DNA from 2 places in the Pseudomonas sp. 10S5 genome. Region 1 is predicted to be linked to the other one. Evidence: predicted binding sites of a transcription regulator. Region 1 holds the regulator's gene; the other holds the start of a gene.

Region 1 (6,866 bases):
ACCGCGGTCTGCAAATCTGCGGTAACCACGTCCAGGTTCGACACTGCCTTGGACATGGCTTCATCGCCACTATTGAGGCCCAAACGAACCAAGCGGTTACGCACCAATACCAGCTCGCCCACCATGTTCATGATTTCGTCGAGGCGTGCGGTATCGACTCGCACGGTGGTTTCAGCTTCAGAGGCTGCAGGTTTTTCCGGCGCGGCTTTGGCCGGGGCAGCGACTGCCCTGACAGGCTCGGGCACATGCGCGACAGGAGCAGCGACGGGCACGGGGGCAGCGGCGGGCGTCGATGCGGCGATCTTCGCGACCGCTTCAGGCTCGAACTTGCCCTTGCCATGCAGCTCGTCCAGCAGTGACTCGAATTCGTGATCGGAAATCTGATCGCCACCGGGCGCTTTGTTTGGCGCAGCGACGGCTGCCGGTGCCGTGACTGCCAGTGCATCTGCAGCGAACGCCCCCTTGCCATGCAACTGATCGAGCAACGCTTCGAACTCGTCGTCGCTTATGTCATTGCTAACGGGGGCGGCGACCATAGCCACAGGCGTGATAGGTTTTGCATCGGCGGCAAACTTGCCTTTGCCATGCAACTGATCGAGCAGCGAATCAAATTCAGCGTCGCTGATCTCGTCGCTGGCAGCAGAACCACCGGCATACGCTGCGACCGGAACCGCCACTGTTGGAACTGATGCCGAGGCTTCCGCTTGCGCTTTGACCGCATTGAGCGAATCGAGCAATTGTTCGAATTCGGTATCGGTGATGTCCACAGGGGTGTCGGCCGGTGTCGGCTCAACACTGACTGGCACGGCGGCAATACTTGCTTTGGCGACCGGCTCAGCCAGACGTGCCAATGCGGCGAGCAATTCTGGAGTGGCCGGGGTCACATCGGTACGTTCACGCACTTCGGTGAACATCGCGTTGACTGCATCCAACGCCTCCAAAACTACGTCCATCAATTCCGAGTCGACGCGACGCTCGCCCTTACGCAGGATATCGAAGACGTTCTCGGCGATGTGGCAGCACTCCACCAACTCATGGAGTTGGAGGAAGCCGGCGCCCCCTTTTACAGTGTGAAAACCGCGAAAAATCGCATTGAGCAACTCCGCATCATCAGGACGGCTTTCCAGCTCGACCAGTTGCTCGGACAATTGCTCGAGAATTTCGCCGGCCTCTACCAGAAAATCCTGAAGGATCTCTTCATCGGCGCCGAAGCTCATTGGGTGCTCCCTAAAAATTCAATCAATCGACCTAGAAGCCCAGGCTGGATAGCAGATCGTCAACATCATCCTGACCGGATACAACGTCTTCACGCTTATCGGCATGAATCTGCGGACCTTCACCCTGAGACAGATTTTTTTCTTGATCTTGTTCTGTACGGATCGATTGATGGTCATGTTCGATCCCTGCAAAGCGATCGACTTGGCTGGCCATCAGCACCAGTTTGAGCAAGTTGCTTTCCACTTCCGTAACCAGTTGCGTAACGCGCTTGATCACCTGACCGGTGAGGTCCTGGAAGTCTTGAGCCAGCAAAATATCGTTGAGGTGGGCGGAGACTTCGCGGCTGTCTTTCTCGGTACGCGCCAAGAAACCCTCGACACGTCGAGCCAGTTCGCGAAACTCTTCGGCACCGACTTCGCGACGCATAAAACGCGCCCAATCCTCACTCAAGGCACTGGCTTCAGTACTCAGCCCGCTCATCAGTGGCGTGCTTTCTTCTACCAGATCCATTGTGCGGTTAGCCGCATTTTCAGTCAGCCGGACCACATAAGACAGACGATCAGTAGCATCAGTAATCTGAGAAACTTCTTTGGCTTGCGGCATGTTCGGGTCAATTTGAAAATTGACGATCGCATTGTGCAGCTCACGGGTCAGTTTGCCGACTTCCTGATACAGGCCCCGGTCACGTGTCTGGTTTAGCTCGTGAATAATTTGTACCGCGTCGCCAAAGCGCCCTTTTTCAAGGCTTTCGACCAACTCGTGTGCATGTTTCTTCAGGGTCGACTCGAAGTCGGCCTCGGTTGAATCTGTGTGCTCCATAGAGCCCCCGCGGCGGACATCAGCTATTGACGCGCTCGAAGATCTTTTCGATCTTTTCTTTCAGCACTTGGGCCGTGAAGGGCTTGACCACATAACCATTAACACCAGCCTGAGCGGCTTCGATAATTTGGTCACGTTTGGCCTCGGCCGTCACCATCAATACTGGCAAGTGTTTGAGACGATCATCTGCGCGTACGTGGCGCAACAAATCGATACCGGACATGCCAGGCATATTCCAGTCAGTCACCAGAAAGTCGAAGTTACCGCTTTGCAGCATCGGCAACGCAGTAGTCCCGTCGTCCGCTTCTGCCGTGTTGGTGAACCCAAGGTCACGCAACAAGTTTTTAATGATCCGCCGCATCGTTGAGAAGTCATCAACGATGAGGATTTTCATGTTTTTGTCCAAGTCGACCTCCAAGCAGTCTTTAACGCATTCAGCACCTGAATACGCTGTTCAATCAAAACCGGCACAGCACACCTGGGCTGCACGAAAACGACGACGGGCTTGGTAAATCAACACGCCGGAATCGGCACAGAAAGGCCCAAGGGACTTTCTGACCGGCTTCCGCCTAGTCTTATGCTTCGCACGCAACGCTTTGCACAGCCGGCTTACGGACAATCCGCGACCAATAGGGGTCACGCTTTGCCCATCAACGCGCTCGCCATTCTCCCAAACGCCCTCGCAAACGAGCTGCGCACTGGCTGTGTAACTGACTGACCCGCGATTCGCTAACCCCCAATACCTCACCAATTTCTTTGAGGTTAAGCTCTTCGTCGTAGTACAGCGCCAACACCAGACGCTCACGCTCCGGCAAATTGGCTATGGCATCCGCTAACGCGGCCTGGAAGCGTTCATCCTCCAGATCGCGTGATGGCTCAAGCTGAGCGCTTGCGCCATCCTCGTGCAGCCCTTCGTGTTCGCCGTCCTGTAAAAGGTCGTCGAAACTGAACAATCGACTGCCCAAGGTATCGTTCAAAATCCCGTAATAATCATCAAGACTCAATTGGAGTTCGGCCGCAACTTCGTGATCTTTAGCGTCACGACCTGTTTTAGCTTCAATTGATCTAATCGCGTCACTGACCATGCGCGTATTGCGGTGCACTGAACGCGGGGCCCAATCGCCCTTTCGCACTTCATCGAGCATGGCGCCACGGATACGAATCCCGGCATAAGTCTCGAAACTTGCGCCTTTGGTGGCGTCATATTTGGTCGAAACTTCAAGCAAACCAATCATGCCGGCCTGGATCAGGTCTTCAACTTGTACACTGGCTGGCAAACGGGCCAGCAAGTGATAGGCGATACGTTTCACCAGCGGCGCATACCGCTCGATCAGCTCGTACTGGGAGTCCTTGGACGCCTTGCTGTACATGCGATAGCCGCTGGCTGTCATAGGACCGGTCCTGCACTCGTCTGATGTACGAGCCGTTCAACGAAAAACTCAAGATGTCCACGCGGATTGGCTGGCAACGGCCAGGAATCGACTTTCTGCGCGATGGCCTTGAAAGCCAAGGAGCATTTGGAACGTGGAAAAGCCTCGTAAACTGCCCGTTGCTTTTGCACGGCCTTGCGTACGCACTCGTCGTAGGGCACCGCGCCGACGTATTGTAAGGCAACGTCGAGAAAGCGATCTGTGACCTTGGTCAACTTGGCGAACAAATTGCGGCCTTCCTGAGGGCTTTGTGCCATGTTGGCCAACACTCGGAACCGATTCATGCCGTAGTCGCGGTTCAGCAGCTTGATCAATGCGTAGGCGTCAGTAATAGACGTTGGCTCATCGCACACCACTAGCAGCACTTCTTGAGCTGCGCGCACGAAACTTACCACTGACTCGCCAATACCGGCTGCTGTATCAATCACTAGTACGTCGAGGTTGTCGCCAATATCGCTGAACGCCTGAATCAGCCCGGCGTGTTGCGCAGGCGTCAGGTGAACCATGCTTTGAGTGCCTGAAGCCGCTGGCACGATACGAATCCCGCCAGGACCTTGGAGCAACACATCACGCAGCTCGCAACGCCCCTCAATCACGTCGGCCAGCGTCCGTTTGGGGGTAAGACCCAGCAAGACATCGACGTTTGCCAGACCTAAATCGGCGTCCAGCAACATGACGCGGCGGCCAAGCTCTGCCAGCGCCAGTGATAGATTCACTGAAACGTTTGTCTTGCCAACGCCACCCTTGCCGCCGGTTACTGCGATGACCTGTACGGGATGCATGCTACCCATTTTAGTTCTTTACCTTGACTTGCTTAGACCGAGGCCACATCAACGATTGCGCTTGCGTTGTAGGAACAACGTCGGCGCCCCTTGATGCAGGTACATTCCAATGTCTTGCCTTACCCAACCCGCTTGTTCGGGCTGTGATAAAGATCCGCGAACATATCCGCCATAGCTTCTTCGCTTGGTTCTTCCTGCATTTGCACGCTGACCGCACGACTGACCAGCTGGTGCCTACGCGGCAAATGCAAGTCGTCCGGTATACGCGGTCCATCCGTGAGATAAGCCACTGGTAACTCATGACTTATCGCCAAACTCAACACCTCTCCCAGACTGGCAGTTTCGTCCAGCTTGGTGAGGATGCAGCCCGCCAGCCCACAGCGTTTGTAGCTATGGTATGCAGCAGTTAGAACTTGCTTCTGACTGGTAGTTGCTAACACCAGATAATTACGTGCTTTGATACCCCGACCCGCAAGACTTTCCAGCTGCATACGCAGGGCTGGATCGCTGGCTTGCAGGCCGGCGGTATCAATCAACACCACTCGCTTGCGCAATAGTGGTTCCAACGCTTGGCCCAACGACTGGCCAGGGTCAATATGAGTCACCGACACATTGAGGATCCGACCCAGGGTTTTAAGCTGTTCCTGAGCACCAATCCGGTAGCTATCCATGCTCACCAATGCAATGTTCTGAGGACCGTATTTCAAAACATAGCGTGCGGCCAGTTTCGCCAGGGTCGTGGTCTTGCCCATACCAGCCGGGCCTACCATGGCGATCACACCACCTTCTTCCAGCGGCTCTACATCCGGGGTCACAATCATCCGCGCCAGGTGAGCCAACAACATGCGCCAAGCTTGACGCGGCTCTTCAATGTCAGTGGTCATCGCCAGCAAGTCCCGCGACAGCGGACCCGACAAACCAATGCGTTGCAGGCGACGCCACAGGTTGGCCTGCTGCGGCCGACTGCCTTGAAGCTGATTCCAAGCCAGCGAACCAAGCTGCACTTCGAGCAATTCACGCAGGCCGTTCAGCTCTGAACGCATCGACTCATAAGCTTGTAGCCCGATCATCGGCTCGCTGGCAGCGCTTGCCATCGGTGCCGCAGTAGCGCGTCGAGGCTCTTCGAAGGTCGGTTCTATGTGCGTCTCGCCAGAATCCGAGGATGCGCCGGTAAACAAATGGCGGTTGATCAACGAATCATTGTCACCACGGTTACCCAGCTCAGCCTGAGCAGAGACAATGCGCGACTGGGTCTTACGCAATTCGTCTTCAAGCTCAATGTTCGGTACACGTGGCGCCAGTGCGGAAAGCTTGTAATCCAAGGCAGCAGTCAGCTCCACGCCACCCGCAATGCGGCGGTTACCAATGATGGCGGCGTCAGCGCCCAGCTCATCACGAACCAGCTTCATGGCTTGACGCATATCGGCGGCGAAAAAACGCTTAACTTGCATGACTCACTACCTCAGCCGTTTGGCCCGACAGTCGCGACGATCGTGACTTGTTTGTTGTCGGGAATTTCCTGATACGCCAGCACATGCATGTTCGGTACAGCCAGCCGTCCAAACCGTGACAGCATTGCGCGAACCGGTCCTGCGACCAACAAAATCACCGGTTGCCCTTGCATCTCTTGGCGTTGTGCAGCGTCTATCAACGACCGCTGGAGCTTTTCAGCCATGCTTGGCTCAAGAAGAACACCCTCTTCCTGCCCCTGACCAGCCTTCTGAAGACTATTGAGCAATATCTGTTCCAACCTTGGCTCAAGGGTGATCACAGGCAGCTGCGGCTCAGTACCTACAATGCTTTGCACGATTGCGCGGCACAACGCGATGCGTACGGCGGCCACTAGCGCGGCGGTATCTTGACTCCGAGGGGCCGCATTGGCGATCGCTTCAGCGATGCTACGGATATCCCTGACAGGAACCTGTTCCGCCAACAATGCTTGCAGCACTTTGAGCAACGCAGAAAGCGACAAAATTCCCGGGACCAGCTCTTCAGCCAATTTCGGCGAACCTTTAGCCAGCAATTGCATCAACTGCTGCACTTCCTCATGGCCGATCAGTTCATGGGAGTGTTTATACAAAATCTGGTTAAGGTGGGTCGCGACCACGGTACTAGCGTCTACCACGGTATAGCCCAACGATTGCGCTTGGCTGCGCTGACTGACCTCGATCCACACTGCTTCCAGACCAAACGCAGGGTCTTTGGCGGTGATACCGTTGAGCGTACCGAACACTTGCCCAGGATTGATTGCCAGTTCACGGTCCGGGTAGATCTCAGCTTCGGCCAGGGTCACGCCCATCAATGTCAAGCGGTAGGCGCTGGGGGCCAGGTCGAGGTTGTCGCGAATATGCACAGTGGGCATCAAGAAGCCCAACTCTTGCGAGAGCTTCTTACGTACACCTTTGATTCGCGCCAGCAGCTGACCACCTTGATTACGGTCCACTAACGGAATCAGGCGATACCCCACTTCCAGACCGATCATGTCGATGGGCGTAACGTCGTCCCAACCCAACTCCTTGGAGTCCTGCGCGCGCGTCGGCGAAGGCAACAGCTCCTGTTGCCGCTGGACCTCCATCAAGGCATTGACCTTGACCATGTTCTGCTTCTTCCACACCAA
Region 2 (6,866 bases), on a different contig from region 1:
CCAGCCTGCAATTGGCTGGGAACGTCTTTCGGCCATGCCAAGCAGTAACCGCCGGGGCTGTGGTTAATGACATTCAGTGCGAACGTAGGGAATGTGTGCTGAGTATTCGAAGCTAAATCACCACCGTCGACGTCGACGTGCTCGTACCGAATTTCTTCATATGGCTGTGCAGAAGACTCCCGGGCGGCGTCGAAGGCGGCTGACCAGGGATCGATCGTCGCATTAATCGAAAGTTGGGTATGAAATTGCGCGGCTTTGTTCATGGCGGGGATTTTAAGCATTTCGCTGAACGACTTTTGGCCACCCAGGTAGTAGTGCAGTGCACTCATGCCGATGCACAGCGTGAGGTGGCCTTGCCCCGCAGTGCGCTGAAATGTTCTTTCCGAGACGTCGCCCCACGCAGCAGCCAAATGTTGTAGCAGGTCGAGAGAAAAACCGTGGGGTACCAGAAGCTCTGAGCCTGCGCGCTTATCGACGGGCAAATCGAGATATGCCTTGATTGCTGACGCCAAAGACAGTGGGTTGATACCCAGTAGACTTGGCATTTGCTCCTCCAGGTAGAGCGACTTATAGCGTGGAGGGGCATCAGCATCCTGTGCTACAGCGAACAGGCTGGAAGGCTCGGCAGGAGATTGCAGCTTTACCAGTCGGCTCCAAGGCTCTAGAACCTCGGCGAGTCGACCGATGTTGAGTTGGCGCATTTGATTGCAGCGTGAACAACCCAGCAAGACGGCCACTACATAGGTTTGTTCTGCGCTCATCGTCTTAGTGTGGCTGGCGAGAGGGTCGGGTATCGCAATGTTGTGCAATTGATGGTGGCGAGCAATCAGGTAAATCTGATGCAGTTCCAGCCATAAGCCTTCCGGCACGGGACAGTACAGTTGGCTCGCTCGAATGAGCGTGCCATTTAGGCTGTGTAGTGCACGCTGCGTTGCCGTGGCCAGCAGCGTGGTGCGGTCTTTGGAAAAGCGCGGTGAGATACGGACAATGATCTGTTTGTAGCCCGCCGCCAGCTGGTTCTGAAGTGCTTGGCACAGGTTGGCGACTTTGCGTGGGCGCTCGTCGAGCACGATGGCCTGACTTAGGAAATGCCGCTCAAGGTTCTTGCAGACGTAATAGACCTCTGGGCGCAGTAGTTCAAGCAGCTGTAGGCGGTTTTCGCTGGGTGTCAACAGATGGTTAAGTTCGCCCAAGGCCTGATAAAGCAAGCGAGCGGTCTCACCTAGATTGGCTTTGGGCAGAACGGCAATCCAGCGTTTCAAGTCACGCGGCGTAGGCTCGCAAAACGACAGACTCAACTGCGTCGGCGAAGGCATAGGCGCGCGCAACGACAGATGAAGACTTGAATTACTCATTTGCTCGGGAAACTCCAATCACGCAATGGCTAGAGCGGTTGCTCATTCTAAACAAAGCCAAGTCCGACAACCGACTCTAGCAGCATCGGCTTGCGCTGGCTGCTTTCTATGGTCTTTTATCCGCCATGGCTGTCAGATTGTTCCTAACAGCCTATCGGTGTGATGCTGCTAACGGCGTGACTTGATGTCATGCCTGGTTAGCGTGGCCGAGCGCTTGACCCATTTGAACCGAGCTGAGAGCGCCCAGTTGTCCCGCCCAATTCACCTGATTGGGTCCAAACAACACAATGGCAGTTGAGCCGAGTTTGAAGTGTCCGAGCTCTGCTCCCTTTTCCAGGTGAATCGGTGCACGAGCGGTTTCGTCGTAGCGTACTGTTTTCAGTTCGCGCTTCGGGGGAGTGACCAGACCGGCCCACACGGTCTCGATCGAGGCAACGATCATTGCACCCACCAGAACGACGGCCATCGGACCACACTCGGTATCGAACACGCAGACGACCCGTTCGTTACGGGCAAACAGCTCGGGAACGTTTTCGGCTGTGGTCTGATTAACCGAGAAGAGGCGTCCAGGAACATAAACCATTTCACGCAAGGTGCCGGCTAATGGCATGTGTACACGGTGGTAGTCTTTTGGCGACAGATAGACCGTTGCAAACTCGCCTCCCATGAATGGCGCAGAAAGATTGGCATCGCCACCCAGAAGTTCAAGCACGCTGAAACTGTGACCCTTGGCCTGGAAAATTCGACCATGCTCAATAGGGCCCATTTGGCTGATTGCTCCGTCAGCAGGGCTGAGAATCGCACCCGGAGTTTGATCCAGCGGTCGAGCACCTGGCTTTAATGCACGGGTGAAAAAATCATTGAAGTGATCGTAAGCAGTCAGGTCTTCAACCAGCGCTTGCGTCATGTCCACCTGATAGCGCCGAGCAAACCAGGCAGTGAATGCATTTTTGAACCACCGGACCCGGCATTCGGCTACGCAGCCGGCCAGACGGGACAGCAGATGGTGCGCAAGAAAGTATTGGCTGAAGATAAACAAACGCTGTTTCATTACATTTCCTAACATGTTCTTAATAAATAGCTACGGTTTGCAGCGTGTCTTATTTCTCGATTGGCGTATCGGGATGGTTGCCCCATTCACCCCAAGAGCCCGCGTAGCCTTTTACCCGGGGATAGCCCAGCGCCTTGGCCACCAAATAGGTAAAGCCTGATCGGTGGTGGGTCTGGCAGTGGGTAATGATCTCTTTGTCCGGGGTAATGCCTAGCCTTTCGAGGATTTGCGGCATGTCCTTACGAATACGCAAGTTACGTGTAGGGTCCATGCCAGCGGTCCACTCGAAGTTCACTGCGCCCGGAACGTGACCGGCTTTAGCCGCGAGGACTTTTTCACCGGAATATTCAGTAGGTCCGCGTGCATCCCAGACGGCCAGATCTGCCGCACCCAAACGACTCTGTAAATATTCGCGAGTTGCAGTGGGTTCCCCGTGCAAAGTCAGTGGCACCGGGCCGCCAACGGTCTCTGGAGCCTCGGTCGACAGGGGCAGGTCTTCACCCAGCCAAGCGTGCAGGCCGCCATCCAGATAGTGGTAGTGCGAGTGACCAATCACATCTAACAACCAAATGAAACGTCCGGCCCACCCGCCACCCTCGTCGTCGTAGACCACATAAACTGCTTTGGAGTTATGCCCTAGCTCGCCGAACAACACTTCCAGTTGGGCGAGCGAGGGCAGTAACCCCGGTGCCGGTGCCTGCCCCTGTTGGGTGCGTTTTGGGTCAACAAAATGTGCGCCTGGAATATGTCCGGCGCCATAGCGAGCGCTGCTGGTCAGGTCGATGAGGATCAACTCAGGCGCGTCAAGACGGGACAGCAAGTCGCTGGGCTCTATGACTAACGGCAAGCTAGAGAATTCAGACATGTGAGATCTCCAGAAAAAAGAGGCGAATTGTAGCTTAGAGATCCCATCGCCGTCTCTGACAGCTGTGCCTGACGCCCGCGTAGGCGCACCGGGCTTAACTTAATTACGTTACAAGATGCCGCCCGGCCTTCGACGCCGCCCGTGGGGCAACCGCCTGATTCGGAGACTTCAGACTTTGCGATTGCTGAAGCTGCTAAGTGCGCGTTCGATGCATTGCGAGGTTTTGCCGAATGCCTGGACGCTGATTTCCGAAAGAGGTCCACCACCCTGATCCGCAAACACCAACATCACCACTCGCTCTTTGCTGCTGAGCGAGCGCAACAATAAATGGTCGCCGCTAAACAGGCTTTTTAATCTTGCGGGCAGCAAAGCTGAAAATTGAGCATTATTCGCGGGCGTCAGGCGTAATTGAGTCGGCTGAGCCAATAGGCGCTGCAACACCGTACTCTGCGCGATGTCCAGTGTCAGGTGCATGGCGTCCTTTTCCAACCCGGCAATTTGATGGACACGTAAAACAGTCATATTACGATCAATCATCAGCAGCATGACGCGCTGCATACCGCAGGCAACCAGTGCGTCGCGGGCAAGTGTTGTGAGGTGCATGGCATTATTGAATCGACTAGGTTCCTCCAATAGCTCGGTGCAATACTTTCGCCACTGGTGTAGAGCTTCGGCTGAGGGTGGAGGGGCGGGTAACATTCCACGATGAATACGCCGTGTTTCCGCTGGCCAAATGAGCGCCTCGGCAGGGTGCCATAGCCCTGTCGCATAATGTTTTCGAGCGCTTTGTACTGCTTGTTGATGTACTTGCTGTTGAAGTTCATCCAGCGAAATTTGCAGGTAAAGGCAGGTCAGCGTTTGCCAGCGCAGGCTGTGCGGGCTGTCCCAGGCTTGTTGTGCAGACAATGCAATGCCGTTTGCGAGAAGGATTGTATTGGCGGGCTGATTAAGCCAGCGACGCAGTGCGGGGTCTGCGTCGAGGCATTGCCTCTGATGCAATGGATTCAGATGGTCGCGAGCAATATGCAATGCTTTAACCAGCAGCCGACGCTCATTGATCAGCGCGTTATAGCCCTGAGTTACCCAGATGGGTAGACGCCATGCGACGGCCAGATTTTGGCATAGCTTGAGCAGGCTAACCCCGAACAATGCGTTCTCGACAATGCGCGCCGACTCACCTTTGTGAATTACGCGTAGCTCCCATTCTTCAAGCAGTTTCGGGTGCGCGAGAGCCATCGGCCAGAGCGGAGACAAAAACAGCAGGCTACCCCAATGTATATCCTGCCATAGCCGCGCCAGGCGGCCGGCGAACAGACCGTTGGCCTGCTGCATTGCATGTTGGCTGATCATTTGAAATTGTCGCAAATTCGGCGAAATATCTTCGAACTCCAGGGCCGGTAGACGTTGCAGGAGCTCTTCTGTCCGCTTCAGACCCAGACGGTTAATTGCCACCTCTAGACTTTCCGCTGGCTCGCTCAAGCCCATGCTGTGATGGTTGACCTCGCGCAAAACGCTGAGGACCAACGAAGGGCTTTCCTGCATCAATTCAGCGATGTCGCGTAGCGACCGACGGTTATCACCAAGCGCGCTCAGTACTTGGGCGTGGCTGTCGATTGGTACCGGCAGGCGAATCGCGTCCAATTGTTTGTGCCATGCGTCAAGGGTGCGTGGAATGGGGAGCGGTGCTGATGCTTCTGGTGGCATTGCAGGCGGCCTGTACGGCTAATAATTAGGACAAATATTGGATGCAACACTCATGGCATGTCAGTGCAAGCGCCCTGCTACTAGGGTCGAACTGGCTTTTCGCCTGAACTGACTATAGTCTGGCGCACTTACGCCGATAAGTAGAAGAAGAGTTTCAAGAACTTCCACTCATGATCTCGAACCCTACTCAGTAAGAACTCTCTCTATATGGCTAAAATTATCGGCATTATTGTCGTTTTCGCGAGCGTTCTCGGCGGATACGTCCTGTCACACGGCAAGATCGGGGCATTGATCCAGCCTTTCGAGGTCATGATCATCGGTGGCGCCGCCTTTGGAGCATTTCTTCAGGCCAACCCCGGTTACATGACCATGCATGTGATCAAGAAATCGCTGAAGATGTTCAGCTCCCGATTTTCTCACACGTTTTATCTGGAAATCCTGGGTCTGGTCTACGAAATTCTCAACAAAAGCCGCCGCGAAGGCATGATGGCGATTGAAGGTGACATCGAAGACGCCTCGGCCAGTCCCATTTTCGCTAAATACCCTGGCGTGCTCAAAGATGAGCGTATGACCGCTTACATCTGCGACTACCTGCGGATCATGTCATCAGGGAATATGGCGCCGCACGAGCTTGAAGGCTTGTTCGACATGGAACTGCAAAGCATGAAGGAAGAGCTTGAGCATCCTTCGCACGCGGTTACCGGTATTGCTGACGCCATGCCCGGTTTCGGTATCGTTGCGGCCGTGCTAGGTATCGTGGTGACCATGGCGTCGTTGAGTGATGGTGATCAGGCTGCTATCGGTACGCACGTGGGTGCGGCGCTGGTGGGTACGTTCTTCGGTATTCTTGCTGCGTATGGTTTCTTTGGCCCGTTGGCAACGTCCTTGGCTCACGATGCCAAGGAAGAACTTAATGTGTTCGAGTCCATCAAGGCCTCGCTGGTTGCCTCAGCGTCCGGTATGCCGCCTTCGCTGGCGGTGGAATTCGGTCGCAAGGTCTTGTACCCCAAGCACCGACCTAGCTTCAGTGAGCTTGAACAAGCGGTTCGCGGTCGCTGAGTCATGGAAAATAATCAGCCAATAATTGTCAAGCGCGTCAAGCGCTATGCCGCTGGGCATCACGGCGGCGCATGGAAAATTGCATTCGCCGACTTTGCGACGGCGATGATGGCGTTCTTCCTGGTGTTGTGGCTGATGTCCTCTGCAACCCCTCAGCAAAAAATTCAGATTGCCGGGTACTTCAAAGACCCTATAGGGTTCACCGAAAGCGGCACGCCTTATGTTATTGATTTGGGCGGCTCGCCCGCGCTGGCGCCGGACAAGACTCTCAACCCTGAGGTCAAGTCCGAACCGCAGCCGGATAAAATCAAGACCGAGACCGACCAGTCTGAAACACTGGCGGAACAAGTTGAGCAAGAACGCTTGGATATGCTCTTGCAAGAGCTGCAGGCTAAGGTCGATGAAAATCCGCAGTTGAAGAAATTCAAGGACCAGATTCAATTCGAGATTACTCAGGATGGTTTGCGCATCCAAATAATGGATGCGGAAAACCGGCCGATGTTTGACATTGGCAGTGCGCGCTTGAAACCATATTTCGAAGACATCTTGTTGGCCATGGCCGACACCATTAAAGCAGTGCCGAACAAGATCAGCATTAGCGGTCACACCGACGCGACGCCCTACGCAGTCAGTGGCGAGTTCGGTAACTGGGAGTTGTCGGCGAACCGGGCTAACGCGGCTCGTCGGGCGTTGGTTGCAGGTGGTTATCCGGAACCGCAGGTGGCAAGGGTTGTAGGCTATGCCTCGTCATCCTTGTACGACAAGGAGCATCCGCAAAGCGCGATCAACCGTCGCATCGACATTATTGTACTGACGAAGAAAGCTCAGCAGC

The links. The regulator FliA, encoded in region 1, starts transcription of late flagellar genes. The targets are predictions, from matches to a motif close to CTAAAGTTTNNNNNNNNNNNGCCGNTAA.
Region 2: the regulator FliA is predicted to act here: its motif matches at 5,088-5,115, upstream of motA (flagellar motor stator protein MotA).

The regions. Positions count from the first base shown of each region.
Region 1 covers NZ_JASJVL010000001.1:215,853-222,718, reverse strand. The annotation lists gene QN378_RS01020 (chemotaxis protein CheA) at 1-1,217, opposite strand, end outside; gene QN378_RS01015 (protein phosphatase CheZ) at 1,249-2,037, opposite strand; gene QN378_RS01010 (chemotaxis response regulator CheY) at 2,057-2,431, opposite strand; gene fliA (RNA polymerase sigma factor FliA) at 2,688-3,428, opposite strand; gene fleN (flagellar synthesis regulator FleN) at 3,425-4,258, opposite strand; gene flhF (flagellar biosynthesis protein FlhF) at 4,369-5,700, opposite strand; gene flhA (flagellar biosynthesis protein FlhA) at 5,712-6,866, opposite strand, start outside.
Region 2 covers NZ_JASJVL010000002.1:181,560-188,425, forward strand. The annotation lists gene QN378_RS02300 (molecular chaperone) at 1-1,355, opposite strand, end outside; gene asd (archaetidylserine decarboxylase) at 1,543-2,406, opposite strand; gene rhdA (thiosulfate sulfurtransferase) at 2,456-3,271, opposite strand; gene QN378_RS02315 (HDOD domain-containing protein) at 3,440-4,975, opposite strand; gene motA (flagellar motor stator protein MotA) at 5,183-6,034, shown strand; gene motB (flagellar motor protein MotB) at 6,038-6,866, shown strand, end outside.